DNA from 3 places in the Allobosea sp. TWI1241 genome. Region 3 is predicted to be linked to each of the others. Evidence: predicted binding sites of a transcription regulator. Region 3 holds the regulator's gene; each other region holds the start of a gene.
The links. Region 3 encodes LexA, which represses DNA repair genes until DNA is damaged. Its sites were predicted from a motif close to TGTTCNNNNTGTGTTCNG; they were not measured.
Positions count from the first base shown of each region.

Region 1 (9,580 bases), on a different contig from region 3:
CTCGCGGCGGCGGCTCAGGCCGCCGCCATCCGGGCGCGGATCTCGCCGCGCAGGCGGTCGATCAGCATGGCTTCGCCGTCGCGCTCGACATGCCAGAAGGTCCAGCCATTGCAGCTCGGAAGACCCTGCGCCAGCGCCCCGACCTTGTGGATCGAGCCGATGGCCGGGCCGAGCACCAGCGTGCCGTCGGCGCGGATCACCGCGCTGTGGCGCTGCTTCTCGTCGAACACCGTCTCGCCGGCCCTGACCAGCCCCGCCTCGATCAGCGAGAGGAAGGGCACGCGCGGCTCGCTGCGCTTCGAAGGCGCCGTCGAGAAGGCTTCCGGCGGCAGCGGCTCGACCGCGGCGATGCGCCGGCGGGCCGCCTGGGCGTAGCTCTGCTCGCGCTCGATGCCGATGAAGCGGCGGCCCAGCGCCTTGGCGACGGCACCGGTCGTCCCGGTGCCGAAGAACGGATCGAGCACCACGTCGCCGGGATTGCTGGCCGAGAGGAGAACGCGCGCCAGCAGCGATTCGGGCTTCTGGGTCGGGTGGACCTTGCTGCCCTTGTCGTCCTTCAGGCGCTCATCGCCGGTGCAGAGCGGCAGATACCAGTCCGAGCGCATCTGCAGGTCGTCATTGCCGCCCTTCAGCGCCTCGTAATGGAAGGTGTATTTCGACTGCGGGCCGCGGGCGGCCCATATCAGCGTCTCATGCGCATTGGTGAAGCGCCGGCCGCGGAAGTTCGGCATCGGATTGGCCTTGCGCCAGACGATGTCGTTCAGCATCCAGAAGCCGAGATCCTGCAGCGTCGCGCCGACGCGGAAGATGTTGTGGTAGGAGCCGATCACCCACAGCGCCCCGTCCGGCTTCAGCACGCGGCGGCAGGCGGTGAGCCAGGCGCGGGTGAAGGCGTCGTAATCGGCGAAGGAGGCGAACTTGTCCCAGTCGTCGTCGACGGCGTCGACGAGGCTGTCGTCCGGCCGGCGCAGATCGCCGCCGAGCTGGAGATTATAGGGCGGATCCGCGAAGATCAGGTCGACGCTCGCAGGCGGCAGGGCCTCGATCGCAGCGACGCAATCGCCGACGATCACCTGGTCGAGCGGCAACTCCGCGGAGATGCCCGTGAGGGTGGGAAGGCCCTTGGCCTTCATCCGGGCCCCCAGTGCTGGCCGTCCGGTACGCGAAACCTGAATCCGGACGGGAGCACTGGCGGTCCCGGTACGCGAGGTACTCATGACGCCAAGACCGTTACGCAACTTCAACGATCGCGATCTTGGCCGGACAGGGTAAAGGCGGAGTTTCCCGATTGAAAAAAATCTGTCCCGTTCTGGGGCTGCAGATTTTGCCTATTCCATTGTATTGATTGATGAATTCGACCTGATGGTTAAGGCGCGTTAAGGCTCTGCCGCCGGGTCGGGCGGGGCAGGCCGAAAACAGTGACGATTGGGTGCCGTCATGCGCGCCGCGCATGAAAGAACATGGTGCCGGTGCGCGCGCTCGGCGGCCTGCGTCAGCCCGCGGGCCGCGTCCAGACACCCTTGATCGGCGCGAAGGAATAGCGGTGGGCCGGGCAGGGGCCGTACGCCGTCAGCGCCGCGCGATGGGCGGCGGTGCCGTAGCCGGCATGCGCAGCGAAGCCATAGGCGGGGTGGACCAGCGCGAGCCGCGCCATCATCCGGTCGCGCATCACCTTGGCGACGATCGAGGCTGCGGCGACCGAGCAGAGCAGCCGGTCGCCGCCGATCACCGCCTCGCAGGCGCAGGGCAGCTCCGGCGGGTCGTTGCCGTCGACGAAGACCATGTCCGGTGGTTGCGGCAGGGCCGCGGCGGCGCGCCGCATCGCGAGCAGCGTCGCCTGGCGGATGTTGAGCCGGTCGATCTCGGCCGCCGAGGCGCTGCCGATGCCGACGCCCTCGGCACAATCGAGGATCTGGCCGAACAGCGCCTCGCGGCGGCGCGCGGTCAGCGTCTTGGAATCGCCGAGGCCGGGCGGGATCCGTGCCGGATCGAGCACCACGGCGGCGGCGACCACCGGCCCGGCCAGCGGTCCGCGGCCGACCTCGTCCATGCCGGCGACCCGAGCATGCCCGGCTGCCATCGCGGCCAGTTCGCGCTGGAAATCTGCTGCCATGGCGAGGCCTATGCCAGATCGTCCCGGCGCGGTCTGCATGGCCGGCCCGGCATCCACAGCAAGCGCGCGCGCGTGCCCGAACCGCTCCTGCTCAGAACAGGCTGAGCTGGGCCTTCTCACGCTCGGGCCGCAGGAACAGGTCGGTGCGCAGGCGCTGCCGGCTGGTGTTGAAGCCCAGCCGCTCGGCCGCCATCTCGAAGCGCCGCCCGATCATCCAGGCATAGGGACCGGTGCCGACCTGCCGCTGGCCCCAGGCCGCGTCGTAATCCTTGCCGTCGCGGGTCGAGCGGATCAGCGAGACGACATGGCGCAGCTTGTCGGGGTGATGGGTCAGCAGCCAGTCGTGCACCAGCTCCTTCACCTCGAGCGGCAGGCGCAGCAGCACATAGCCTGCCTCGCGGGCGCCGGCCGCGCGGGCGGAATCGAGGATGCGCTCGATCTCGTGCTCGTTGATCGCCGGAATGATCGGCGCGACCAGCACGGTGACCGGGATGCCGGCCTCGCTCAGCTTGCGGATCGTCTCCAGCCGCTTGGCGGGCGCGGCGGCGCGCGGCTCCATGGTGCGCGCCACCTTCGGGTCGAGCGTCGTCACCGAGAGCGCGACCTTGACCAGCCCCTTCGCCGCCATCGGCGCCAGAATGTCGATGTCGCGCTGGACCAGCGCCGACTTGGTAACGATGCCGACCGGATGGTTGAAGCGCGACAGCACTTCGAGGATGCCGCGCATGATCCGCAGCTTGCGCTCGATCGGCTGGTAGGCGTCGGTGTTGGTGCCGATCGCCATGGTCCGCGGCTGGTAGCCTGCCGCCGACAATTCCTTTTCCAGCAGCGCCGCGGCGTCGGGCTTGGCGGTCAGCTTGCTCTCGAAATCGAGCCCGGGCGACAGGCCGAGATAGGCGTGGCTCGGCCGCGCGAAGCAGTAGACGCAGCCATGCTCGCAGCCGCGATAGGGATTGATCGAGCGGTCGAACGAAATATCGGGCGAATCGTTGCGCGTGATGATGGTGCGCGCCTTCTCGACCGTCACCTCGGTCTCGAAGGGCGGCAGCTCGCCGAGCGAGCCCCAGCCGTCATCCGCCTCCTGGCGCTGCTCGCTCTCGAAGCGGCCGCCGGGGTTGAGCGTCGCGCCGCGCCCGCGGCGCCGCTCCGGGTCGATACGGTGGCCGGCATTGGCGAGCGGGTCGGTCGGCGCGACCTGCGGGGTGGCGAGGCTCCCGGCGACACGCTGGCGCTGCGGCTCCGGCCGCGCCGTGGGTCTGGTGAGAATCATGGCTGGGCTCCGCCCGTCTGGTATCTCCGTGACTGATGTGAACATATAGGGAACAAAATGCAAGGGGCCTGAGATCGGCCGTCGCCATTGCCGCATGCTGCGCTGCGGCATAGCCTAGCCGCATGATCACGGCCGTCATCCGTTCGACAGGCGATGCCGCGGCGCTGGCCGCGACGCTGGCCTTGCTGATTCCCGCCGTCGCGGAGGGCGTTCTCGGCCATGCCGTGCTGGTCGGCGATGCCGAGGACGACGTGGCGGCGCGCTTCGCCGACGAGACGGGCGCCAGCTATGTGCGAGCCGGGCCAGCCGCCGCCTGGCGGCAGGGGGCGGAGGCTGCGCGCGGCGACTGGCTGCTGCTGCTCGATGCCGGCGACCTGCCCGAGCCGCATTGGCTGGCGGCAATCGAGCGGCATCTGCTGGCGGCCCCCGGCGCGCCGGCGCTGCTGCCGCTTTCGGGCTTCGGCGCGCTGCCCGAGCGGCTCGCTCTCCTGCTCGCCGGCCGCGCCCTCAGGGCCGGCCTGCTCGCGCCGAAGCCGCAGATTCTCGCGGGCCGTCTGGCGCGCGTGCCCCGGCGCCTGCGCGTCCGGCGCGAGCGTGCCGCGGCCGGCGGCGTCTGAGCGGGCGCGGCGCCCGACTCTTTGCGCGGCTCAGAGATTGTCGGTGCGGAAGGTGTCGCAGCTCTGCAGCGAGCCAGAGCGGAAGCCGGCATTGAACCAGCGCATGCGCTGCGCCGAGGAGCCGTGCGTGAAGGAATCCGGCACCACCGTGCCGCGCCCGGCCTGCTGCAGCTTGTCGTCGCCGATCGCCTCGGCGGTACGCATCGCCTGCTCGATGTCGTTGGGCTCGATCCGGTCCATCGCCTTGACATTGTAGGCCCAGACGCCGGCGAAGCAGTCGGCCTGCAGCTCGACGCGCACCGAGAGCTGGTTCGATTCGCGCTCCGAGACGCGCTGGCGCAGCTCGTGGACCTTGGGCAGGATGCCGAGCAGGTTCTGGATGTGGTGGCCGACCTCGTGGCCGATCACATAGGCATAGGCGAACTCGCCGCCGCCGCCGAGCCGGCGCCGCATCTCCTGGAAGAAGGAGGTGTCGAGATAGACCCGCTGGTCGTTCGGGCAGTAGAACGGGCCCATCGCCGATTGCGCGGTGCCGCAGCCGGAACGGGTGACGCCGTCGAACATCACCAGGCGCGGCGCCTGATAGCGGCGGTTGCCCTGCTGCGGCAGCACCTTGGTCCAGACGTCCTCGTTCATCGCCAGCACGGTCGAGACGAAGCGGCCGATATCGTCCTTCGGCGGGCCGGAGCTCTGTTGTTGCGTCGGCGCGCCGCCGCCGAGGCCGCCGATCATCTCGGCGCCGCCGATCAGGATGCGCGGATCGATGCCGAGCGCCCAGCCGAGCAGGCCGAGCGCCACCATCGTGCCGATGCCGAGTCCGCCGCGCCCGCCCGGAACGCCGGCGAACTGGCCGCCGCCGCGGCGGTCTTCGAGATTGTCGGACTGGCGGTAATCGTCCCAACGCATCGAGAGAGTCCTGATCCTGAGGCCGCGCACCGGCCGGCTGGTCCCGGTGGGGCCGATCCGGCCGATATCAGATAGAGGCGCCAGCGTGAACGCATGCCGACCGCGCCGGTTCCGGCACTGTCCGCGAGCGGCCGGTGGAACTCAAGAGCGGTCGCGTGTGGAAAACGGCGCGCCTCAGCCGCCGTCGAGCGCCGCCTTCAGCGTGCGCAGGTCGCGCCAGGCCAGGCGCTTGTCGAGCGGCTTGCGCAGCAGATAGGCCGGGTGGAGCATCGGGATCGCCCGGATCATCCGGCTGCCGGTGTCGTAGTCCAGCCAGCGCCCGCGCGTGGCCATGATGCTGGTGACGCCGAGCAGGCCCTGCGCAGAGGGCTTGCCGATGCAGACCAGGAAGTCGGGATCGGCGAGCTGGATCTGGCGCTGGATGAAGGGCAGGCAGATCGCAACCTCCTGCGGCGTCGGCGTGCGGTTGCCGGGTGGGCGCCAGGGCACGGTGTTGGCGATGTAGACATGCTCCTTCCGCGTCAGGCCGATCGCCGCCAGCATGCGGTCGAGCAACTGGCCGGAGCGGCCGACGAAGGGCAGGCCGGCGCGGTCCTCGTCGGCGCCGGGTGCTTCGCCGACGATCATCACCCGGCCTTCGGGATTGCCGTCGGCGAAGCAGAGATTCTTGGCGGTGGCCTTCAGCGCGCAGCCTTCGAAGCCGGCGAGCGCGGTGCGCAGCGCCTCGAGCGTCTCGGCGGAGGAGGCGAGTTCGCGGGCGGTGACCGCGGCCTCGTCCGGCGGCGCGATCGCCACGACGGCCGGCTTGCGGATCTGTTGCTGGCCCTGGCCGGGCAGGCGCTCGGGCGCGCTGCGTACCGGCGCAGGCGCCGCGAAATGATCGTGCGGCGTTTCGTCCAACGCCTCGGTCACGCCCATCTCGGCGTACCAGGCGATCAGTTCGGCTGCGAGGGCGGCGTCCAGCGACATGCATGCATGATATCGCGCGTTCCGGCGCGATGCGAGGCTGTTCGCTGTTGCAAAAATACGCGGACGCCCGGATAGAGGGGTTCCAATCTGCCCGTGGCGAGCCCGGGCGCGATAGGCTAGTTTGTTTGCATACAAACAAACTGCCGGTTCGATCACGGCGCGGTTCGGAGGCCAGCATGAATCTCGAGGAAGCCCGGAGCACGCCGCGCGAGAGCATGGATTACGACGTCGTGATCGTCGGGGCGGGCCCGGCCGGCCTCGCGGCCGCGATCCGGCTGAAGCAGCTCGACGAGAACGTCTCCGTCGTGGTGGTCGAGAAGGGCTCCGAGGTCGGCGCCCATATCCTCTCGGGTGCGGTGATCGACCCGATCGGCCTCGACCGGCTGCTGCCGGACTGGCGCAGCGACGAGGCCCGGCCGCTGACCACCGAGGTCAGCGAGGACTTGTTCTACTTCCTCGGCCCGGCCGGCGGCGTGCGCCTGCCGAACTTCGCCATGCCGAAGCTGATGAACAATCACGGCAACTTCGTCGGCTCGCTCGGCCTGGTGGCGCGCTATCTCGCCGCGCAGGCCGAGGCGCTCGGCGTCGAGATCTATCCCGGCTTCGCCGCCGCCGAGCTGCTGTTCAACGAGGACGGCTCGGTCGCCGGCATCGCCACCGGCGATATGGGCATCGCCAAGGACGGCAGCGTCAGCGACCGCTTCACCCGCGGCATGGAGCTGCGCGGCCGCTACACCCTGCTGGGCGAGGGCGCCCGCGGCTCGCTCACCAAGATCGCGATGAAGCGCTTCGCGCTCGCCGAGGGGCGCGAGCCCCAGAAGTTCGGCATCGGCCTGAAGGAGATCTGGCAGGTCGCGCCGGAGAAGTTCCGCAAGGGGCTGGTGCAGCACTCCTTCGGCTGGCCGCTCGACATGTCGACCGGCGGCGGCTCCTTCCTCTATCATTTCGACGACAACCTGGTCTCGGTCGGCTTCGTCGTCCACCTCAACTACACCAACCCGACGCTCTCGCCCTTCGACGAGTTCCAGCGCTTCAAGACGCACCCGATGATCCGGGACGTCTTCGAGGGCGGCAAGCGCCTGGCCTATGGCTCGCGCGCCATCACCGAGGGCGGTTTCCAGTCGGTGCCGAAGCTGACCTTCCCGGGCGGGGCGCTGCTCGGCTGCGCCGCAGGCCTGGTCAACGTCCCGCGCATCAAGGGCAGCCACAACGCCATCCTGTCGGGCATGCTGGCGGCCGAGCATCTCGTGCCGGCGCTGCAGGCGGGCCGGGCCCATGACGAGGTCCGCGAGATCGAGGATGGCTGGCGCGTCTCCGAGATTGGCCGCGACCTGCGGCCGGTGCGCAACGTCAAGCCGCTCTGGTCGAAGTTCGGCACGATCGGCGGCGTCGTCCTCGGCGGCGTCGACATGTGGATGAACCAGCTCTTCGGCTGGTCGCCCTTCGGCACCATGGGCCACGGCAAGCCCGACCATGCCACGCTGAAGCCGATCGCCGAGGTCAAGCCGATCGTCTACCCGAAGCCCGACGGCAAGATCTCCTTCGACAAGCTCTCCTCGGTCTTCCTCTCGGCGACGAATCACGAGGAGGACCAGCCGGCGCATCTGAAGCTCGCCGATCCGAGCGTGCCGGTGACGCAGAACCTGCCGCTCTATGGCGAGCCGGCGCGGCTCTACTGCCCGGCGGGCGTCTACGAGATCGTCTACGAGAATCCCGAGGCCAAGACCGACCCGCGCTTCGTGATCAACGCGCAGAACTGCGTCCACTGCAAAACCTGCGACATCAAGGACCCGGCCCAGAACATCACCTGGACCGTGCCGGAAGGGGCGGGCGGCCCCAACTACTCGAACATGTGATCGACGCTCCGCCGACAGGCGTCTGACCGAAAGGCCGCGTGATCCGTCACGCGGCCTTTCGCGTCTTGGCAAGCTCGCCGGCCGGCGCGGCTCTCGGCGACAGGGCGCGACAGAGCGGTTCTCGCAGCCGCGAAGGCAACGCGCGTGCGGGCGGTGGTGACGGTGCGGGGCCCCGGGGCGCAGGCCTTACGCGGCGGCCGGATCAACTATCGAAACCGTCGCGCCGGAGCGTATTTCCAGGCGGAGAGACTTGCGCGGGTCTTGCGGCTGGATCGCGTTCGACAGTGTGGCCCAGCTGCCGCGCAGGCCGCTTTTGGGCCTTGGCGGCGTCGTTGCCGCACTTGTCCCGCTGCCCGGAAACGGCCATGGTGCGCGCTTAACCGGTCAGGCGCGGTTCGGTCGGCGGAACGGCTCCGGCGCAAGCTCGGGAGCGGGCCGAGGGAGTATGGCGAAGGTGAGGTTCAAGAGCGACGGCCGCAAGCATGGCGTCCTGCGGACGCTGGCTTTGCTGGCGATTCTCCATGCGGGTTCGCCCGCCTTCGCGCGCGACACAGCCGACGCCGACGACGAGCGTTTCGTGCCGGCCGAAAGCCTCGAGGGCAATTACCTCGCGGCCGTGGTCGCCGGCTCGGCGCGCGATCTCTCGGCCGCCTCGCTCTATCTGCGCGAGGCGATCCGCAACGATCCCCGCAACGAGGAATTGCTGGAGCGTGGCTTCATCGCCTTCCTCGCCGACGGCTCGATGCGCGACAGCTTCCGCGCCGCCGAGCAGCTGGTGCGCAACGATCCGACCAACGGGCTGGCCCAGCTGGTGCTCGGCGTGCGGGCGATCGGCCAGAAGCAGTACGGGACGGCGCGCCGCCATTTCCAGCGCGGCGGCCGTGGCCGGGCGGCGGACCTGACCGCGACCTTGCTCGCCGCCTGGGCGCATCAGGGCTCGGGCCAGACCAAGAGCGCTCTCGACACGGTCGAGCGGCTGCGCGGCGAGCCGAGCTTCGACCGCTTCCGCGATTTCCATTCCGGCCTGATTCTCGACGTCGCCGGGCGTCGCAAGGAGGCGGCCCGCCGGCTCCAGGCGGCCTATGAGGCCGAGAAGACCAATCTGCGCCTCGTCGATCTCTGGGCCCGCTTCCAGGCGCGCCAGGGTGACCGCAAGGCGGCGCTGGCGACGCTCGACGAGTACGAGCGCACTGTCCGCCCCGACCATCCGATCGTGAAGGCCGAGCGCGAGCGGCTGCTGGCCGACCAGCCCCTGCCGCGCGGCGTCGCCAATGTGCAGGAGGGCGCCGCCGAGGTGCTCTACGGTCTCGCCAGCGCCGGCATCATGCAGGGCGACGAGGCGACCGCGCTGCTCTACCTCCAGCTCGCCGTGCATCTCGACCCGGGCCACGATCTCGCCGTGCTGACGCTGGGCGACATCCTAGAGCGCGCCAAGCAGACCGCCGACGCCGTCGAGGTCTACCGCAAGATGCCGGCCACCTCGGCGCTGAAGCCGGTCGCCGACATCCAGATCGGGCTTGGCCTCGAATCGCTCGGGCGCTCGGAAGAGGCGGTGAAGCATATGGAGGCGCTGATCGCGGCGCGTCCGGACGACATCGACGCGATCTCTGCGCTCGGCAACATCTATCGCTCGCGCAAGCAGTTCGCCGAGGCCGCCGCGGCCTATGACAAGGCGGTGGCCAAGCTGCCGTCGCCGCCGGAACGCAGCCAGTGGTCGTTGTTCTACGCGCGCGGCATCGCCTACGAGCGCACAAAGCAGTGGAGCAAGGCCGAGGCGGACCTGCGCAAGGCGCTGGAGCTGCTGCCGGAATCGCTTGGCCGCGAGCGCGCGCTGGTGCTGAACTATCTC
Region 1 is NZ_JBDJKW010000010.1:67,151-76,730, reverse strand. It holds gene ABE438_RS14080 (site-specific DNA-methyltransferase) at 15-1,217, opposite strand; gene ABE438_RS14075 (ribonuclease HII) at 1,493-2,113, opposite strand; gene ABE438_RS14070 (PA0069 family radical SAM protein) at 2,205-3,383, opposite strand; gene ABE438_RS14065 (glycosyltransferase family A protein) at 3,506-4,000, shown strand; gene ypfJ (KPN_02809 family neutral zinc metallopeptidase) at 4,031-4,906, opposite strand; gene ABE438_RS14055 (uracil-DNA glycosylase) at 5,081-5,875, opposite strand; gene ABE438_RS14050 (electron transfer flavoprotein-ubiquinone oxidoreductase) at 6,052-7,731, shown strand; gene ABE438_RS14045 (tetratricopeptide repeat protein) at 8,186-9,580, shown strand, end outside.
Region 1: ABE438_RS14070 (PA0069 family radical SAM protein) is a predicted target of LexA. The motif match lies at 3,421-3,438, and genes of this name have one in related genera.

Region 2 (9,580 bases), on a different contig from region 3:
CTTCGAGGCCTTGTCCAAGACCTATGCCGACGGCACGCGCGCCCTGTCGGGCATCACGCTCGGCGTCGGGGCCGGCGAGATCCTGGCGCTGGTCGGCGGCTCGGGCTGCGGCAAGACCACGCTGCTGCGCCTCGTCGCCGGGCTAGACCGGCCGAGCGCCGGCCGCATCCTGCTCGGCGGCGCCGCCATCACCGAGCCGCGCGCCGATGTCGGGGTGATCTTCCAGGAGCCGCGGCTGTTTCCCTGGCTCAGCGTCGCCGACAATGCCGGCTTCGGCCTGGCCGACCGGCCGGCGGCCGAGCGGCGGCGCCTGGTCGAGGCGGCCCTCGAACGGGTCGGTCTCGCCGGCTACGGGCCGCGCTGGCCGCGCGAGCTCTCCGGCGGCCAGCAGCAGCGCGTCGCCATCGCGCGGGCCCTGGTGACGCGGCCGGCGCTGCTGCTGATGGACGAGCCCTTCTCGGCGCTCGACGCCACCACCCGCGCCAGCCTGCACGGCCATCTGCTCGCGCTGTGGGAGGAGAGCCGGCCGACCGTGCTGATGGTCACCCACGATGTCGAGGAGGCGGTGACGCTGGCCGACCGCATCGTGGTGATGCAGCCGCGGCCGGGCCGCGTCTTCGACGAGCTCGACAACCCGCTGGCGCGCCCGCGCGATCCGCTCTCGCCCGCCTTCGAGGCCGGCAAGCGCGAGGTTCTGCGCGCGCTCGACCGCTCGCTGCGCGGCGAGGCGCCGCTGCAGGAGCAGGCGGCCGAGAACGCCGGCATGTGGTGGTGAGCGCGGCCGGGGCGGCGACGGAGTTCCCTCGGCGCCCGGCCGGCGCTACAGCCGGCAGCAGGACATCGCCACGCGACTTCATCGAGAGGACATGATCATGGACGTCACCGCCCTGCGCGCGCTTCAGGCCCCGCTCAAGGACAAGTATCGCGACAGCCCCGACGCGGCCGTGATCACCCTCAAGGCCCGCGGCGAGCTCGACGACCAGCACATCGCCTGCAAGGTCGAGACCGGGCGCGCCATCGCCCTGGCCGGCCTGCATCCGGCCACCGGCGGCTCGGGCGCGGAACTCTGCTCCGGCGACATGCTGCTGGAGGCGCTGGTCGCCTGCGCCGGCGTGACGCTGAAGGCGGTCGCCACCGCGCTCGAGATCGAGCTGAAGCGCGGCGAGGTCCGCGCCGAGGGCGATCTCGACTTCCGCGGCACGCTCGGCGTCGCCAGGGACGCCGCCGTGGGCTTCACGGCGATCCGGCTGATCTTCGACGTCGAGACCGACGCGCCGCAAGAGAAGCTCGACACGCTGTTCAAGCTGACCGAGCGCTATTGCGTCGTGTTCCAGACCCTCAACGTCAAGCCGCAGCTCTCGGCCGCGCTCCAGCGCGGCTGAGGCGGGGCCAAGGGGGCAGCTTCGGGGCAGCCTCAGGCCGGCAGCGGCCGCGGGCTGCCGTCGGCCTCCGTCGCCTCGGGCTCCTGCGAGATCGGCGCGGTCATTGGGTCGATGATGGCGAAGGGCCGCTCCGCCATCTGCTCGGCCGGGGCACGCGCCTTGATGCGCCAGAAGGTGATCGCGGCCAGCGCCGCCGTGATCGCCGCCATGAAGTAGAGCAGCCCGTTGATGTCGAGGCGCGCCATCACCTGCGCGCCGAGGATCGGGCCCATCGCCGAGCCGATGCCGCCGATCAGGATGAGATGGCCGCTCACCGCCACGACGCGGTCCTGCGGCATGCGGTCCAGCGCATGGGCGACGCAGACCGGATAGAGCGTCGACATGAAGCCGCCGAGCAGCGCCGCCACCGGCAGCACCGCCGCCAGCGATTTCGGCACGAGGTCGAGCGCGATCGCCGCCACCGAATAGCCGAGCGCCAGCCCGGCCAGCACGATGCGCCGGTCGCCGCGATCCGACAGCCGCCCCACCGGCACCTGCAGCGCGAAGCCGCCGAGCACCGCCACCAGCATGAACAGCGCGATCGTCTCCTGCTGGATGGCGTTGGTCGCCATCCAGGCCGGGAAGAGCGCGTAGAAGGCGCTGGTCACCATGCCGGCGATCACCACGCCGATCACCGAGATCGGCGCCTGGCGCACCAGCTCCATATAGGGCAGCGAGCTGTCGCCCGGCAGCGCCGGCTGCTCGGCGCGCGTGCCGCTGACCAGCACCAGCGCCAGCGCGAACAGCGCCGCGATGATGTTGAAGGGCAGGGCGCTGTCGACCTTGAGCAGGCCGATCAGCAATTGCCCGCAGGCCAGCGCCAGGAAGGTGCCGACCATGTAGATCGAGAACACCCGGCCGCGCTGCTCGGGCGCCGCCTTGCTGCTGAGCCAGCTCTCGGTGGTGATGAACAGGCCGACGCAGCCGACGCCGATCGCCATGCGCGCCACGATCCAGCCGGCGGGCGAGACCAGGATCGGCATGGCCGAGGTGCCGATCACCACCATGCCCGCGAAGGCGGCATAGGCGCGGATATGGCCGATGCGCCGCAGCACCCGCCCGCAGCCGACCGCGCCCAGCGTGTAGCCGATGAAATAGGCCGAGAGGATGATGCCGGTCAGCGTCGGGCCGAAATTCTCGGTGGTCAGCCGCAGCGAGAGGAAGGTGTTGAAGAAGCCGTTGGCCAGCTGGACGAGGCTCGTGGCGATGATGAGCGTTCCGATCTGGACGGGCACGGCTGGCAAGACTCCCGGGAGGCTGTGGACCGGCCGTGCGAGCGGGGCAGGCTCGCCGGATCGAACCGGTCTGGGGACTAAGGCCGGACGGCCGCGGGCGCATCGCGATGCGGCGGCGAGTCGGCGGTTGGCCGCCCAAGGAGGCCTGCGATTGTGATCTGCCGATGGCGGCTTACCATTTTCCGAACCGCTTGCGTCACTCCGCCGCCTTGAGGCGGGTCGCGGCGGCGAAATCCGGCGCCGGCGGCGCGGCCGGCTCGTCGAAGTCGAGCGCGCCGATCCGCTCGGCCCGGCCGGTGACCTTCCCGGCCGAGGTGCGGATCTGGGCGACGTCGTCCTGCGCCTGGCGGAAATGGCCATCGAGCTTTTCGACGCGCTCGCCGAGCCGGCGGACATCGTCGAGCAGCCGGCCGACCTCGGTCTGGATGACGCGGGCCTCCTCGCGCATGCGGGCGTCGCGCACCAGCGACTGCATCAGCTGGATCGCCAGCGCCAGCAGCGAGGGCGAGACGATCATCACCCGGGCCCGGTGGGCGCGCTGGACGATGTCGGCGAAATGCTCGTGCAGGTCGGCGTGGATCGCTTCCGAGGGCACGAAGAGCAGCGCCATCTCCTGCGTCTCGCCGGGTAGGAGATAGCGCTCGGCGATGTCCTTCACATGCTGGCCGACATCGCCGCGCACCCGCGCGGCTGCGGCCTTGCGCGCCTCCTCGCCGCGCGCCTCGCGCAAGGCGGTGAAGCTCTCCAGCGGGAACTTGGCGTCGATCACCAGGCCGCGCCCGTCGCCCGGCAGGGTGACGACGCAGTCCGGCCGGCGCCCGTTCGAGAGCGTCGCCTGGAAGGCGTAGAGGCTCGCCGGCAGCCCGTCGCGGACGATCGCCTCCATCCGGCCCTGGCCATAGGCGCCGCGCGCCTGCTTGTTGGCGAGCACGTCGCGCAGCGTCACCACCTCGCCGGTCAGGTCGGTGAGGTTCTTCTGCGCCGCGTCGATCACGGCGAGCCGCTCCTGCAGGCGCCCCAGCGTCTCGCCGGTCTGGCGCACATTCTGCTCCAGCCCGCTGCCGACCTGCTGGCGCAACCCGTCCATCCGGTCGGCGACGAAGCGGGCGAGGTCGCCCTGCCGGGTCGAGAGGATTTCGGCCATGGTCTGCATCCGGCCGGTCAGCTCGGCCTGGAGCCGGTTCATCTCGGCGATCTTGTCGTCCATCTCGCGGGCGCGCTCGGCCTGCGCCGCAGCCTCGGCCGCGCGGCGCCGCCCGCCCCGCCAGGCGAGCAGCAGCGCCAGCGCCGGCAGCAGCAGGGCGAGCACGCCTGCGGCCAGCGCGAACGTCGCCCAGCTCACGGGGCGCTCCAGCAGGGTGAAGGCGATCTGGTCCATCCGCGCATCCTGCCACGAAACCGGGCGTCGATCCAGAACGTATGGGGAACGGTTTGACCGTGCCGTCACAAGCGCTTATGTCGCGGGGCAAGTGCCCGACACGCTCCAGAAAGCCCGCCAGAGCCCCGCCATGGCCATCCGTCCCCTCGTCATCCTGCCCGATGCCCTCCTGCGCAAGCCGTCGGAGCCGATCGGCGAGATCACCCCCGCCATCCGCGCGCTGGCGCAGGACATGCTGGACACCATGTACGACGCGCCCGGCATCGGGCTCGCCGCGGTGCAGATCGGCGAGATGGTGCGTCTCGTCACCATTGACATCTCGAAGAAGAGCGAGGACGACGAGGAGACGCCGAAGGCGCCGATGGTCTTCGTCAATCCGGAGATCGTCTGGGCCTCGGACGAACTGAACGTCCACGAGGAGGGCTGCCTCTCGATCCCCGACTACTATGAGGAGGTCGAGCGCCCGGCGCGGGTGCGGGTGCGCTATCGCGATCTCGACGGCGCGGCCCAGGAGATCGAGGCCGACGGCATCCTCGCCACCTGCCTCCAGCACGAGATCGACCATCTCGAGGGCGTGCTGTTCATCGACCATCTCTCGCGGCTCAAGCGCGAGCGCGTCACCAAGCGCTTCGCCAAGCAGGCCAGGCGGGAGAGCGCGGCCTGACCGGCCGGAGCCTGATGTCATGAGTTTGCGCGTCATCTTCATGGGCACGCCGGATTTCGCCGTGCCCACCCTCACCGAGATCATCGGCCAGGGCCACGAGGTCGTCTCGGTCTACACGCGTCCGCCGGCCCCGGCCGGGCGCGGCATGGATCTGCGGCTCTCGCCGGTCCACGTCACCGCCGAGCGCTTCGGCATCCCGGTCTTCACGCCGCGCTCGCTGAAAGGCGAGGAGGCGGCCGCGATCATGGCGACGCATGGCGCCGATGTCGCGGTGGTGGTCGCCTACGGGCTGATCCTGCCGCAGGCGATCCTCGACCTGCCGGAGCTCGGCTGCCTCAACCTGCACGCCTCGCTGCTGCCGCGCTGGCGCGGCGCCGCGCCGATCCAGCGCGCCATCATGGCCGGCGACGCCGAGACCGGCGTCTGCGTCATGAAGATGGAGGCCGGGCTCGATACCGGCCCGGTCGGCATGGTCGAGCGGTTGCCCATCGACAGCGACGCCACCGCCGGCGAGATGCACGACCGGCTGGCCGGCCTCGGCGCCGACCTGATGGTGCGTGCGCTGGCGGCGCTCGGCCGCGGCGGCCTGCGCTTCACGCCGCAGGCGGAGGAGGGCGTCACCTATGCCAGCAAGATCGGCAATGACGAGGCGCGGCTGAGCTGGAACCGGCCGGCGCAGCAGGTCCACGATCTGGTGCGCGGCCTGTCGCCCTTCCCGGGCGCCTTCGTCGAGGTCGATCTCGGCAAGGGGCCGGAGCGGCTGAAGCTCCTGCGCACCGCGCGCGCCGGCGGCGCGGCCGAGCCCGGCACGCTGCTCGACGACGAGGGCACGGTCGCCTGCGCGGTCGGGGCGGTGAAGCTGCTGCAGGTGCAGCGCGCCGGGCGCGGCCCGGTCAGCGGCGCCGAGTTCCTGCGCGGCGCCCGGCTTTCGGCCGGCGCGAAGCTCTGACGCGATGCCGCGCTACAAGCTCGTCATCGAATATGACGGCACCCCCTTCTCGGGCTGGCAGCGCCAGGCCAACGCGAATTCGGTGCAGCAGAGCGTCGAGGAGGCGGTCGAGGCCTTCTGCGGCCATCCCGTGCGCCTGCACTGCGCCGGCCGCACCGATGCCGGCGTCCACGCCACCCATCAGGTCGCCCATGTCGACCTCGCCCGCGACTGGCGCACCGACGTGGTGCGCGACGCCAGCAATGCGCGGCTGAAGCGCCTGCCCGTGGCGGTGCTGTCGGCGGAGGCCGTGCCCGAGAGCTTCGACGCCCGCATCTCGGCGACGCGGCGCCATTACGTCTACCGCATCCTCGACCGGCGGGCGCAGCCCGCGCTCGATGTCGACCGCGTCTGGCACGTGCCGGTGCGGCTCGACCACGAGGCGATGGACCGGGCCGCCAAGGCGCTGCTCGGCCATCACGACTTCACCACCTTCCGCGCCGCCGAATGCCAGGCCAACGGGCCGATGCGCACGCTCGACCGGCTCGACGTCCGGCGCGAGGGCCAGGAGGTGGTGGTGTACGCCCATGCCCGCTCCTTCCTGCACCATCAGGTCCGCTCCATGGTCGGCTGCCTGAAGATGGTCGGGATGAAGCGCTGGCACGAGCGGCGGGTCGGCGAGGTGCTGGCGGCGCGCGACCGGGCGCAATGCGCCGCGCTGGCGCCCTCCTGCGGCCTCTACCTCGCCGGCGTGGACTACTGACGGCGCGCGCTCAGAAGGCGGCCAGCCCGAAGGTCCTCAGCACCGCGTAGTCGGCGAGCGCGCTGGCGCAGGCGATCGCCGCGGCGATGCCGTTGCCGCCGCCGAAGGCGGCGCGTGCCACGCAATAGCGCAGCCGCAGCACGATCGCGGCGAAGCCGAGGCTCTGGAACATCGCGATCTGCGGATTGGACCAGCCGATCGCGAACACCGCCGCCGGCACCGCCATCAATCCCGCCGCGAGCACGCCCGACCAGTTCCAGGCGATGACGAAGCCGGTGAAGCGCGGATCGCGCCGCATGGCCGGCGCCAGGGCAAGGAGCAGCAGGGGAACCGCCAGGATGGTCGCCAGCTGCGCGCCGGCGACCGAGGCCGCCAGCATCGGCGCGGCGAACAGGTTCTCGCCGTCGGGCAGATGCGCCAGCAGGCGCTGCGCCGCCAGGGTCGGGATCATCGCTGGCACCGTCAGCAGCAGTGCCGCATAGGACGACCAGAAGCCCTGGCGGGAGAGGTCGAAGCCGGGCAGGGCCTGGCTCTCGGCGCGCAGCAGGCGCCAGGAGGCCCGCAGCGACCGTGTCACGTCATCGGCAGCAAGCCGCATGGTCCGGCCCTCCGCAGCTCATCACATTAGACTTTCGTCTAAACACTGAAGGCTGCGAAAGCGTTCCGGTCAAGCCCCGCCGGCTGCGGCGAAGTAGTCGTCGAGCAGGCGGGCGGTGATCTTCTCCAGCGTGACGAGGTCGGCGACGGCGACCTGCTCGTCGACCTTGTGCATGGTCTGGCCGACCACGCCGAACTCCACCACCGGGCAGTAGCTTTTGATGAAGCGCGCATCCGAGGTGCCGCCGGTGGTCGAGAGCGCCGGCGTGCGCCCGGTCTCGGCCGCGACCGCGCGCGACAGCATCGCCACGAACGGGCCGGGCTCGGTCAGGAAGGCCACGGCGTTGGTCGGCTGGAAGGCGACCTCGTACTGCACCTCGTTGCCGGCCGCCTCGCGCAGGCGCCGCTCGATCTCGGCGGCGAGCGTCTCCGGCGTCCAGAGATCGTTGAAGCGGATGTTGAACACCGCCTTCGCCTGGGCCGGTACGACATTGCTGGCCGGGTTGCCGACATCGAGCGTCGTCACCTCGAGATTGCTCGGGTCGAAATGCGTGGTGCCGGCGTCGAGCGGCGTCGCCTCCAGTCCGGCGAGCAGCCGCACCATGCCGCGGATCGGGTTGCGGGCGAGATGCGGGTAGCCGACATGGCCCTGCACGCCCTGCACCAGGATGCTGCCCGTCAGCGAGCCGCGCCGGCCGATCTTGATCATGTCGCCCATGGCGTTCGGATTGGTCGGCTCGCCGAGCAGGCAATGGTCGAAGCGCTCGCCGCGCGCCTTGGCCCAGGCCAGCAGCTTCACCGTGCCGTTGACCGCCGGCCCCTCCTCGTCGCCGGTGATCAGGAAGGCGATCGAGCCCGGTGCGTCGGGCGCGGCGCGGCGATGGCGGATCGCGGCGGCGACCATGGCGGCGAGCCCGCCCTTCATGTCGCAGGCGCCGCGGCCGTGCAGCACGCCGTCGGCGATCTCGCCGCCGAACGGGTCGCGGCTCCACGCCGCCGGGTCGCCGGGCGGCACCACGTCGGTGTGGCCGGCGATCGCGAAGACCGGGCCTTGCGTGCCGATGCGGGCATAGAGGTTCTCGACGTCCGGCATGCCGGGCTCGGAGAAGACCGGGCGTTCCACCGTGAAGCCCTCGGCGGCGAGCACGCGCTCCAGCAGCGAAAGCGCCCCGCCTTCCGCCGGCGTCACGGAGGGGCAGCGGACCAGCGCCTGGGCGAGGGCGACGGGATCGGCGGGATCGAAGGGCAGGGCTTGCATCGTCATCGCACCGGTTTAGCAGCGGGCGCCGCCGGCGCAACGCCCGCGGCCGCCGGCCCGGGCTTCCCGGGCAGCAGGCCGAGATCGACCAGCGCCACCAGCCAGAGCGCGAGGCTGGCGAGGCCATAGCCCTCCTCCGGGAAGACGCGCCCGGCGAGGCCGAGCAGGACGATCCCGACGACCATCAGCATGCCGTAGAGCGGCGAGCGCCCGCGGTCGATCGCGCGCCGCGCCGCCAGCAGCGACCAGGGCAGGATGGCGAGGCTCTCGGCGAAGGCGGGCACGTCGGCCCCGAACGGGAGCAGATCCTCCGGCAGGTGCTTCAGCGCCAGCACGACGAGTGCCACCAGCAGGCTGCCGAGCCAGAAGCCGGCGCGGCCGAGCGGGCCTTCGAGCGCGGCGAGGTCGCGGATGGACTGCATGGCTTCGGCTCGCATCCTCGGCCGGGCGTGGTGGTTGGGCCCCTTGTCGCATGCGCGGGCCTGCCGGCGAAGATCGTGGTGAAGGAAGGGTTAACGCTACGCCGCGAGGAAATCGCGCCGCAAACCCCCGCCTGCCGCGCCGCGAGCCCAGAAAAGGCTTGTGCGGCGGGAACCGCGTCGCTAGCTGGCGGGAGCGCTATTCACGGAAGTCCTTAAACCGCCATGACCATCCGTCTGCACCGCGGCGACCTGCCCGCCGACTACGATCCGGGCCCGGTTCTCGCCATCGACACCGAGACGCTCGGCCTCAACCCGCAGCGCGACCGGCTCTGCGTGGTGCAGCTCTCGCGCGGCGACGGCTCGGCCGATGTGGTGCAGATCCCGAAGGACGCGCCGCCGCCGCCCAATCTCTGCCGCATCCTCGCCGATCCGGCGGTGCTGAAGCTGTTCCACTTCGCCCGCTTTGACATCGCGGCGCTGAACAAGGCCTTCGGCGTGGTCACCGCCCCGGTCTACTGCACCAAGATCGCCTCGAAGCTGGTGCGCACCTACACCGACCGCCACGGGCTCAAGGACCTTGTGCGCGAGCTGCTCGGCGTCGAACTCTCCAAGCAGCAGCAATCCTCCGACTGGGGAGCCGACACGCTGACCGAGGCGCAGCTCGGCTACGCCGCCTCCGACGTGCTGCACCTGCACGCGCTGAAAGCCAGGCTCGACGTGCTGCTCGCCCGCGAGCAGCGCAGCCATCTCGCCAAGGCCTGCTTCGACTTCCTGCCCGTGCGGGCCGAGCTCGACCTCGCCGGCTGGCCCGAGGTCGACATCTTCGCACATACCTAGATTTGATGTATTCCAGCCCGCGCACCCTCCGCGCGGCCGGTCGGGCGGCGGCGCGGCGATGAGCCTGCGCGCCGCGC
Region 2 is NZ_JBDJKW010000012.1:7,247-16,826, forward strand. It holds gene ABE438_RS15175 (ABC transporter ATP-binding protein) at 1-775, shown strand, start outside; gene ABE438_RS15180 (OsmC family protein) at 873-1,382, shown strand; gene ABE438_RS15185 (MFS transporter) at 1,415-2,656, opposite strand; gene ABE438_RS15190 (DNA recombination protein RmuC) at 2,853-4,034, opposite strand; gene ABE438_RS15195 (peptide deformylase) at 4,165-4,698, shown strand; gene fmt (methionyl-tRNA formyltransferase) at 4,718-5,647, shown strand; gene truA (tRNA pseudouridine(38-40) synthase TruA) at 5,652-6,389, shown strand; gene ABE438_RS15210 (hypothetical protein) at 6,400-6,987, opposite strand; gene dapE (succinyl-diaminopimelate desuccinylase) at 7,057-8,250, opposite strand; gene ABE438_RS15220 (DUF805 domain-containing protein) at 8,247-8,666, opposite strand; gene ABE438_RS15225 (ribonuclease D) at 8,889-9,503, shown strand.
Region 2: ABE438_RS15190 (DNA recombination protein RmuC) is a predicted target of LexA. The motif match lies at 4,068-4,085, and genes of this name have one in related genera.

Region 3 (9,580 bases):
GATGCAGCCGGGCTCTTCGTGGTGGGCGTGCCGTGAGCGCGCCGCCCTTCCGTCTCTTCATCGTCGCCGGCGAGGCCTCGGGCGACGCGCTCGCGGTACGCTTCGTCCGCCGGCTGCGCGAGCGGCTGGGGGAGCGGGAGCTCGTGCTGCGCGGCGTCGGCGGCGAGGCGCTGATCGCCGAGGGGCTGGAGAGCGTTTTCCCGCAGGACGACATCGCGGTGATGGGCTTCGGCCCGGTGGTGGCGCGCCTGCCGCTGCTGCTGCGGCGGATGTCGCATGCGGCCAAGGCGGCGGCGGCCTTCGAGCCCGACCTGCTGCTGACCATCGATTCCCCGGATTTCAGCCTGCGCGTCGCGCGCAAGCTGCGTCGCATGAAGCCGGCGATCCCGATCGCCCATTGGGTCTGCCCGAGCGTCTGGGCCTGGCGGCAGGGACGGGCGCGGCGGATGCGGCCCTATGTCGACCGCATCCTGGCGCTGCTGCCCTTCGAGCCGGAGGCGCTGGCGCGTCTCGGCGGGCCCGAGACCGTCTATGTCGGCCATCCGCTGGCCGAGCGTCTGCCCGAGCTGCGCCCCGGCGCTGCCGAGGCGGCACTGCGGGCCGACGCGGCGAACCCGCTGGTGCTGGTGCTGCCCGGCAGCCGCCGCTCCGAGATCCGACACCTCACGCCGGTCTTCGGGGAGGCGATCGCCCGCGTGGCGCAGGTCGTGCCGGGCGCCCGCTTCGCCATGCCGGCGGTGCCAAGGCTGGTCGAGGAGCTGCGCGGTATCGTCGCTGGCTGGCCGGTGAAGCCCGAAATCCTGACCGGCGAGCCAGCCAAGCTCGCGGCCTTCCGCACCGCGCGCGCCGCGCTTGCGGCATCGGGTACGGTGACCCTGGAGCTGGCACTGGCACAGGTGCCGACGGTCGCCGCCTATCGCGGCGCCGACTGGGAGGCCTTCCTGGCGCGTCGGCTGGTCAAGCTGCCAAGCGTGATCCTGCCCAATCTCGTGCTCGGCCGGCGCATCCTGCCCGAGTTCATCCAGGAGGAGGCGACGCCGGCAGCGCTGGCTGCGGCGTTGCTCGCGGTCATCCCGGAGGGCGAGGCGCGCCGCCTGCAGCTGGACGGTTTCGGCGATGTCGAGCGCGAGATCCGCAGTGCCGGGGCGAGCCCGGCCGCCAATGCCGTCGAGGGCGCGCTCGCGCTGACGATGCGGCGCTGAGGCTGCACGGCCCGTCTTTCATCCGCTGACTGCTTCCGGACCAATACCGTGCGTGAGGCTTGCTGCGGGCGTGCGCGTCCCGCCCGTTCGTGCAGTTGCCGGCTTCCGACCAAAGGCAAAGAAGAAGGGCCGCGACTTGCGTCGCGGCCCTTCTTCGTTCGGTCCAGATTTGGCGCTCAGCGGCGGCCGATCGGGCTGTAGTCCCGCTTCGGGGCGCCGGTGTAGAGCTGGCGCGGACGGCCGATGCGCTGGGACGGGTCCTCGATCATCTCCTTCCACTGCGCGATCCAGCCGACCGTGCGCGCGAGCGCGAACAGCACGGTGAACATCGAGGTGGGGAAGCCCATCGCCTTGAGGGTAATGCCCGAATAGAAGTCGATGTTCGGGTAGAGCTTCTTCTCGATGAAGTACTCGTCGTGGAGCGCGATGCGCTCCAGCTCCAGCGCGACGTCCAGCAGCGGATCGTCCTTGATGCCGAGCTCGTTGAGCACCTCGTGGGTGGTCTTCTGCATGATCTTGGCGCGCGGGTCGTAGTTCTTGTAGACCCGGTGGCCGAAGCCCATCAGGCGGAAGGGATCGTTCTTGTCCTTCGCCTTGGCGATGAATTTCGGGATGTTCTCGACCGAGCCGATCTCCTCGAGCATCTTGAGCGCCGCTTCGTTGGCGCCGCCATGGGCGGGGCCCCAGAGGCAGGCGATGCCGGCGGCGATGCAGGCGAACGGGTTGGCGCCCGAGGAGCCGGCGAGCCGGACCGTCGAGGTCGAGGCGTTCTGCTCATGGTCGGCGTGCAGGATGAAGATCCGGTCGAGCGCGCGCGAGAGCACGGGGTTGACCTTGTAGTCCTCGGCCGGGACGGCGAAGCACATCCGCAGGAAGTTGGAGGTGTAGTCCAGCGAGTTCAGCGGGTACACGAAGGGCTGGCCGATCGAGTACTTGTAGGCCATCGCCGCCAGCGTCGGCATCTTCGCGATCATGCGCATCGAGGCGATCATGCGCTGATGCGGGTCCGAGATGTCGGTCGAGTCGTGGTAGAAGGCCGACAGCGCGCCGACGGAGGCGACCATCACCGCCATGGGGTGGGCGTCGCGGCGGAAGGCCTGGAAGAAGCGGTGCATCTGGTCGTGCACCATGGTGTGGCGCGTGACGCGGTAGTCAAAATCCGCCTTCTGGGCCGCGGTCGGCAGTTCGCCGTAGAGCAGCAGATAGCAGGTCTCGAGGAAGTCGCCGTGCTCGGCCAGCTGCTCGATCGGGTAGCCGCGATAGAGCAGGGTGCCCTCGTCACCGTCGATATAGGTGATCTGCGACTCGCAGCTCGCCGTCGAGGTGAAGCCCGGGTCGTAGGTGAACATGCCGCTCTGGGCGTAGAGCTTGCTGATGTCGACGACGGACGGCCCGATCGTGCCCTCTTTGACCGGGAGGTCGACGGCCTTGCCGTCGACGCTCAACTGACTCGTGGTTCCGCTCATGGATACCGATCCTTTCAGGCTCGATCTTCAGATCATTCTCGCGGTCGGGTGAGGGCCGGCCGGTCACATCCCATCAGCTGTCATCCGAGCGTCGCGCTGTGACGGCGCCGTGACGGACGGTGCGTCGGATGGCAGGGGGTGGGTTCATCGGACTGAAATACAAGCATTATTCGTGCCCGCACCCGCCCAGGGAGCCGATGCTGCGCTGCGTTGCTAGACCATTTGCGGGGGCTGTTCAACCGAACTGGCCTGCGCAATCCGTCCAAGGGGCCGCGAGGGCCACTCGGACGGGCATCTCGACGGCCTCGCCGATGGACGCATCGCGTCAGCCGATATCGGCCAGCCGGCCGAGCACCTCCTCGCGGCCCAGCACCGCCATCACGTCGAACAGGCCCGGCGAGGTGGTCTTGCCGGTCAGCGCCGCACGCAAAGGCTGCGCGACCTGGCCGAGCTTGATCTCCTTCTCCGTGGCGAAGGCGCGCACGGCCTCCTCCAGCGCCGCCGGCGACCAGTCGTCCACCGCGGCCAGCCGCTCGGACAGGGCCGGCATGCGCTCGCGGGCGCCGGCATCGAGCAGGGCGGCGGCCTTGGGCTCCAGCGCCAGCGGCCGGCTTGCATAGAGATAAGAGGCGCTGTCGATCAACTCGATCAGCGTCTTGGCGCGCTCCTGCAGGCCGGGCATGGCGGCGCGCAGCTTGGCTTCGAGCGCCGTATCCAGCGTCTCGCCGAGCCCGCGGGCGGGGCCGATCTCGCCCCAGATCGCCTTCAGCCCGTCGATCAGCTCGTCGGTCGAGGCCTGGCGCATGTAGAGCCCGTTGAGGTTCTCCAGTTTGGCGTAGTCGAAGCGCGAGGGCGACCGGCCGATCGAGGAGAGGTTGAACAGGGCGATCATCTCCTCGGTCGAGAAGATCTCCTGGTCGCCATGGCTCCAGCCGAGGCGCAGGAGGTAGTTGCGCACAGCCACCGGCAGATAGCCCATCGAGCGATAGGCATCGACGCCGAGCGCGCCGTGGCGCTTCGAGAGCTTGGCGCCGTCCGGCCCGTGGATCAGCGGGATGTGCGACATGCTCGGCACGCTCCAGCCCATCGCCTGGTAGATCTGGGTCTGGCGGGCGGCGTTGGTCAGGTGGTCGTCGCCGCGGATGATATGGGTGACGCCCATGTCGTGATCGTCGACCACCACGGCGAGCATATAGGTCGGCGTGCCGTCCGAGCGCAGCAGCACGAGGTCGTCGAGATTCTCGTTCTGCCAGACGACGCGGCCCTGGACCTCGTCCTCGACGACCGTCTCGCCGGTCTGCTCGGCCTTGAGGCGGATCACAGGCTTGACGCCGGCCGGCGCCTCCGACGGATCACGATCGCGCCAGCGCCCGTCATAGCGCAGCGGCTTGCCCTCGGCGCGCGCCTTCTCGCGCATCTCCTCGAGCTCCTGCGGCGTGGCGTAGCAGTAATAGGCCTTGCCGGCGGCGAGCATCTGCTCGGCGACCTCGCGATGGCGGGCGGCGCGCTGGAACTGGTAGACCGTCTGCCCGTCCCAATCGAGGCCGAGCCAGGACAGCCCGTCGAGGATCGCGGCGATCGCGGCGTCCGTCGAGCGCTCGCGGTCGGTGTCCTCGATGCGCAGCAGCATGCGGCCGCCGTGACGGCGCGCGTAGAGCCAGTTGAACAGTGCGGTGCGGGCCCCGCCGATATGGAGGAATCCGGTGGGCGACGGCGCAAAGCGCGTGACGACCTCATCGCTCATGAAGGAAGGCTCCGGGAAACGGCGAAACAAGGGGAGACGGCGAAGGGCGCGATGCGCCCGGCCGGGCTGACATCCGGCGCGGCCGCTGTAACATGCCCGGGCCGCCGCCGTTAAGCGCCTTCCTGCGCCGGCGCGGCGAGGGGAGGCCGCGAGGGGGGCAATGGCGTCCATCCCGCCCGAGCGCCGTGGGGTGGCGCGGGCTGCCGGCCTCGTCCTGGCGGGCGGGGCGGGGCGAACGCGTCCCGACTGGTCGCCCGCGATCCTGCTCCATACCTTCTGGAACGGCCTGCGCGGCGCGCTGGCGCTGGAGATCGAGCGGCGGCGGCTGTTCAACTGGCTGCCGGTGCCGCTCGGGATCGGCGTCCTGCTGTATTTCCTCGCCGATGGCGAGCCGGGCCTGGCAGCGCCGCTCTTCGGGGCAGGGCTGTTCGGCGCCGCGGCGCTCGCCTTCAGCCGGACGCGGCGCGGGGCGATGGCGACCTGCGTCGCGCTCGCTGCCGCCTTCGTCGGCTTCGCGGCAGGGGTCTGGCGCAGCGCCGAGGTCGCCGCACCCATCCTGGCCCGTCCGCATGTCGGGCGGGTGAGCGGCTTCGTCGAGAGCCTGGAGCAGCGGGAGAAGGGCGTCAGGCTGGTGCTGCTGGTCACGAGCCTCGCAGGCGTGGCGGAGCCGGCGCGGCCGCGGCGGGTGCGCGTCTCGGCCAATGTCACCGGGCTGCGGCCGGGCGACCACCTGCTGGCGACGGCCCGGCTGCTGCCGCCGCCCGGCCCGGCGCGTCCCGGCGGCTACGATTTCGCGCGCGACGCCTTCTTTCGCGGCATCGGCGCGGTCGGCAACATCGTCGGCAAGGTCGTGCTCTCGCCGGCGGAGCAGCCCATGCCGTCCGCCTTGCGCCGGCAGGTGCTGATCGACGATGCCCGCAACGTGCTGACCGCGCGCATCGCCGCGATCGGGGGCGGGCAGGCGGGCGCGATGGGCGCGGCGCTGGTCACCGGCAAGCGCGGGCTGATCAGCGAGAGCACCAATATCGACCTGCGGGCAGCGGGGATCTACCACATCGTCTCGATCTCCGGCCTGCATATGGTGCTCGCCGCCGGGACGATCTTCTGGCTGGTGCGGGCTCTGCTCTGCGCCTCGCAGACGCTGGCGCTGGCCTGGCCGGTCAAGAAGATCGCGGCGCTGGCCGCGATGAGCGGCGCTGTTGCCTATTGCGTTTTCTCCGGTGCCGAGGTCGCGACCGTGCGCTCGCTGATCATGACGCTGGTGATGCTGGGCGCGATCCTCGTCGACCGCCCGGCGCTGAGCATGCGCAATCTCGCGCTCGCCGCGATCATCGTGCTGCTGCGTGAGCCGGAGGCGCTGCTCGGCCCGAGCTTCCAGATGTCGTTCGGGGCGGTCGCGGCCCTGATCGCCTTTGCCGAGCGCTGGCAGGCCCGCGCGCCCGATGCCAAGGCGGCGAACTGGCCCTGGCCGCTGCGGCCGCTCTGGCTCTCGGCGGTCGGCATCGTCACCACCACCATGGTGGCGACCGCGGCGACGGCGCCTTATGGCGTCTATCATTTCCAGGTCTTCAATCCGTTCGGCCTGCTCGGCAATGCGCTGGCCCTGCCCTTCGTCTCGCTGGTGGTGATGCCGGCGGCGGTGTTCGGCGTGCTGGCCTATCCGTTCGGGCTCGACTGGCCGGCCTGGGCGGCGATGGGCTGGGCCTCGGAGCTCGTACTGAAACTCGCGCACTGGGTCGCGGGAATGGAGCGCTCGACGGTGGTGCTGCCGGCCTTCGGGCCCGCGGCGCTAGTGGCGTTTTCGCTGGCGCTGCTCTGGCTGACACTCTGGACCACGGCGATCCGCTATCTCGCGGCGCTGCCGCTGCTCGCCGGCCTCGCCGTCGCCGCGGCGCCGGCCCGCCCCGACATCCTGATCGAGCGCGACGGTTCCGGCATGCTGGTGCGCGGTGCGGATGGGCGGCTGGTGCTGGCCGGGCGGCCGAGCCGCTTCGTGCTGGCGCAATGGCTGCTGGCGGACGGGGATTCGCGGGCGCCCGACGATCCCGGCCTGCGCAGCGGCGCGGCCTGCGACACGCGCGGCTGCGTCATCCGGCTCGCGGACGGCCGCAGCGTCGCCTATGCGCGCGACCGCATCGCGCTGGCCGAGGATTGTGGGCGTGCCGATCTGGTGGTGACGCCGCTCTATGCCAACGGCGCCTGCGCGGCCCGGCTGATCGACCGGGCGGTGCTGCGCCGCGACGGCGCCGTCAGCTATCGCACCGCCGGCGGCGGCTGGACCGCCTTCACCGCCGAGGACGCCACCCGTCGGCGGCCCTGGACCCGCCCGCAGCCGGAGCCGTCCCCCGCGGCCTCGACCGCCGGGCGGCCGCCACAGTCCCGCGTCACGGCCACGCCGCCTGCGGCGGCCACGGCCCCATCCGTCCCGGACGAGGCCGAGCGGCTTCAGTAGCGCCGCATCAGATTGACCAGCCGGCCCTGGATACGAACGCGATCGGGACCGAGCACGCGGGTCTCATAGGCCGGATTCGCCGCTTCGAGCGCGATGGAGGAGCCGCGCTTGCGCAGCCGCTTCAGCGTCGCTTCCTCGTCGTCGATCAGCGCGACGATGATGTCGCCCGTATTGGCGGTGTCCTGCTTGCGGATCACCACCGTGTCGCCGTCGAGGATGCCGGCCTCGACCATCGAATCGCCGCGGACCTCGAGCGCGAAATGCTCGCCGGTGCCCAGCATGTCGGCGGGCAGGGAGACGGCGTGGCTGCGGCTCTGGATCGCCGAGATCGGCACGCCGGCGGCGATGCGGCCCATCACCGGGATCGAGACCGTGCCGCGGCCATCCTCCTCGGCGGCACGCGGCCGCGCCGGCGCGACAGGGGCCGCAGGGGCGGGCGGCGGCGTCTGGCCGAGGCCGCCCTGTACCACAGAGGGGCTGAAGCGCGGGCGCTGCTGGCCCGGCGCGGCGCCGCCCATATTGTCCGGCATCTTGATCACCTCCAGCGCGCGGGCCCGGTTGGGCAGGCGCCGGATGAAGCCGCGCTCCTCCAGCGCCATGATCAGGCGGTGGATGCCGGATTTGGATCGCAGGTCGAGCGCGTCCTTCATCTCGTCGAAGGAGGGCGGCACGCCGGATTCGCGCAGGCGCTCATGGATGAAACGGAGCAGTTCCGACTGTTTGCGTGTCAGCATGACGGAGGTGCGCGCCTTTCAGGCTGGATTCGAAACAAAGCCTGAACAGGATAGCTGTTCTCTTTGTGTTCCGCAAGGTCGCCGGGCGAGGGCCGGCCGGCGCGCGCCGGCCTCAGCGCAGCCGCAGGATCCGACAGGGATCGCCGGCCTTCGCCGCCGGCGCGTTCACCGGGCGCACGACCAGCGCATCGGCCCGCGCCATGGTGGCGAGCATGGAGGAATCCTGGCGCGGGAAGGGCGTGGCGACCGGCCCGTCCGCGCCCTGCTCGAGCGTCGCGCGCAGATAGTCCTGGCGCTCGTCGTTCGCCGGCAGGTCGACGGCGATGCTGGCGCGCTCGCTGCGGTCCCGCGCCGGGTCGGCGAGGCCGAGCAGCGCCTCGACCAGCGGCACGGCGAAGAGATGGCCGCAGACGATCGAGGAGACCGGGTTGCCCGGCAGGCCGAGCACGACCATGCGCTCGATCACGCCGGTCATCATCGGCTTGCCGGGGCGCATGGCGATGCGCCAGAAGCCCGGCGTCATGCCCTGGGCGGCGAGGGCCGCGCGCACCAGGTCGTGCTCACCGACCGAGGCGCCGCCGAGCGTGACCAGTACGTCGGCACCGGCCCGGCGCGCCGCGCCGATCCGCGCGGCGAGGTCGGCATGGTCGTCGCGGGCGATGCCGAGATCGAGCGGCGTGCCGCCGGCCTGCGCGACCAGGGCGGCCAGCGCGAAACCGTTCGAGGCGACGATCTGGTCGGGCCCGGTCTCTTCGCCCGGGCTGACGAGTTCGTCGCCGGTGGCGAGGATGGCGACCAGCGGCCGGCGCCGCACCGGCAGCGAGGCGTGTCCCATGGCGGCGGCGAGCGCGAGCGTCGCCGGGTCGAGCCTGCGTCCGGCGGCGAGCAGCCTGTCGCCCTGGCTGAAGTCGAGCCCGGCGGCGCGCACGAACCTTCCGGGCGCGACCTGCGCCAGCACGCGGATGCTGGGGCTGCCGACGCCCTCGGCATCCTCCTGCATCAGCACGGCGTCGGCGCCCTCGGGCAGGGGGGCGCCGGTGAAGATGCGCACAGCCTCCCCGGGGCCGACCGCGCCGGAAAAGCGCTTGCCCGCGGCCGATTCGCCGATGACCGCGAGCGTCCTGCCGGGCTGGAGGTCGGCGGCGCGGGCGGCGTAGCCATCCATGGCCGAATTCGCGAAAGGCGGCTGGGTGCGCAGCGCCGCGAGATCCTCGGCAAGCACGCGGCCGATGCAGTCGGCGAGCGGCAGCCGCTCCGTGCCCGTCGGTCCCGGAACGCTCTTCAGCAGCGCGGCCAGCGCGGCATCGACCGGGGTCAGGCTCATGCCGCGGGGCCCGGATCGGCGAGGTCGTAGGCGCCGGACTTGCCGCCGGATTTGTGGACGAGGCGCACGCCCTCGATCTGCATGGCGCGATCGACCGCCTTCACCATGTCGTAGACGGTGAGGCAGGCGACGCTGACGGCGGTGAGCGCCTCCATCTCGACGCCGGTCTTGCCGGTCAGCCGGACCTCGGCGCGCACGGTGACGCCGGGCAGCGCCTCGTCGATCTCCAGCTCGACCGCGATCTTGCTGAGCAGCAGCGGGTGGCAGAGCGGGATCAGCTCATGGGCGCGCTTGGCGGCCATGATGCCGGCGAGGCGGGCGGTGCCGAGCACGTCGCCCTTCTTGGCCTCGCCGTCGCGGACGATGGCGAGGGTCGCGGCCTGCATGACGACGCGGCCTTCGGCGACCGCGACGCGCTGCGTCTCGGCCTTGTCGCCGACGTCGACCATATGGGCCTCGCCCTTGTGGTCGAGATGGGTGAGGCCGCTCACGCCGCGGCCTCGGCGGCGCCGGTCAGAAGCGCGCGGGTCGCGGCGGCGACGTCGTGCTGCCGCATCAGGCTCTCGCCGACGAGGAAGGTGTTCACGCCACAGGCTTGCAGGCGGACGATGTCCGCATGCGTGAAGATGCCGCTCTCGCCGACGAGGACACGGTCCTT
Region 3 is NZ_JBDJKW010000002.1:73,409-82,988, forward strand. It holds gene ABE438_RS03365 (LpxI family protein) at 1-36, shown strand, start outside; gene lpxB (lipid-A-disaccharide synthase) at 33-1,202, shown strand; gene gltA (citrate synthase) at 1,379-2,668, opposite strand; gene gltX (glutamate--tRNA ligase) at 2,994-4,412, opposite strand; gene ABE438_RS03385 (ComEC/Rec2 family competence protein) at 4,573-6,864, shown strand; gene lexA (transcriptional repressor LexA) at 6,858-7,598, opposite strand; gene ABE438_RS03395 (molybdopterin molybdotransferase MoeA) at 7,711-8,922, opposite strand; gene moaC (cyclic pyranopterin monophosphate synthase MoaC) at 8,919-9,413, opposite strand; gene trpC (indole-3-glycerol phosphate synthase TrpC) at 9,410-9,580, opposite strand, start outside.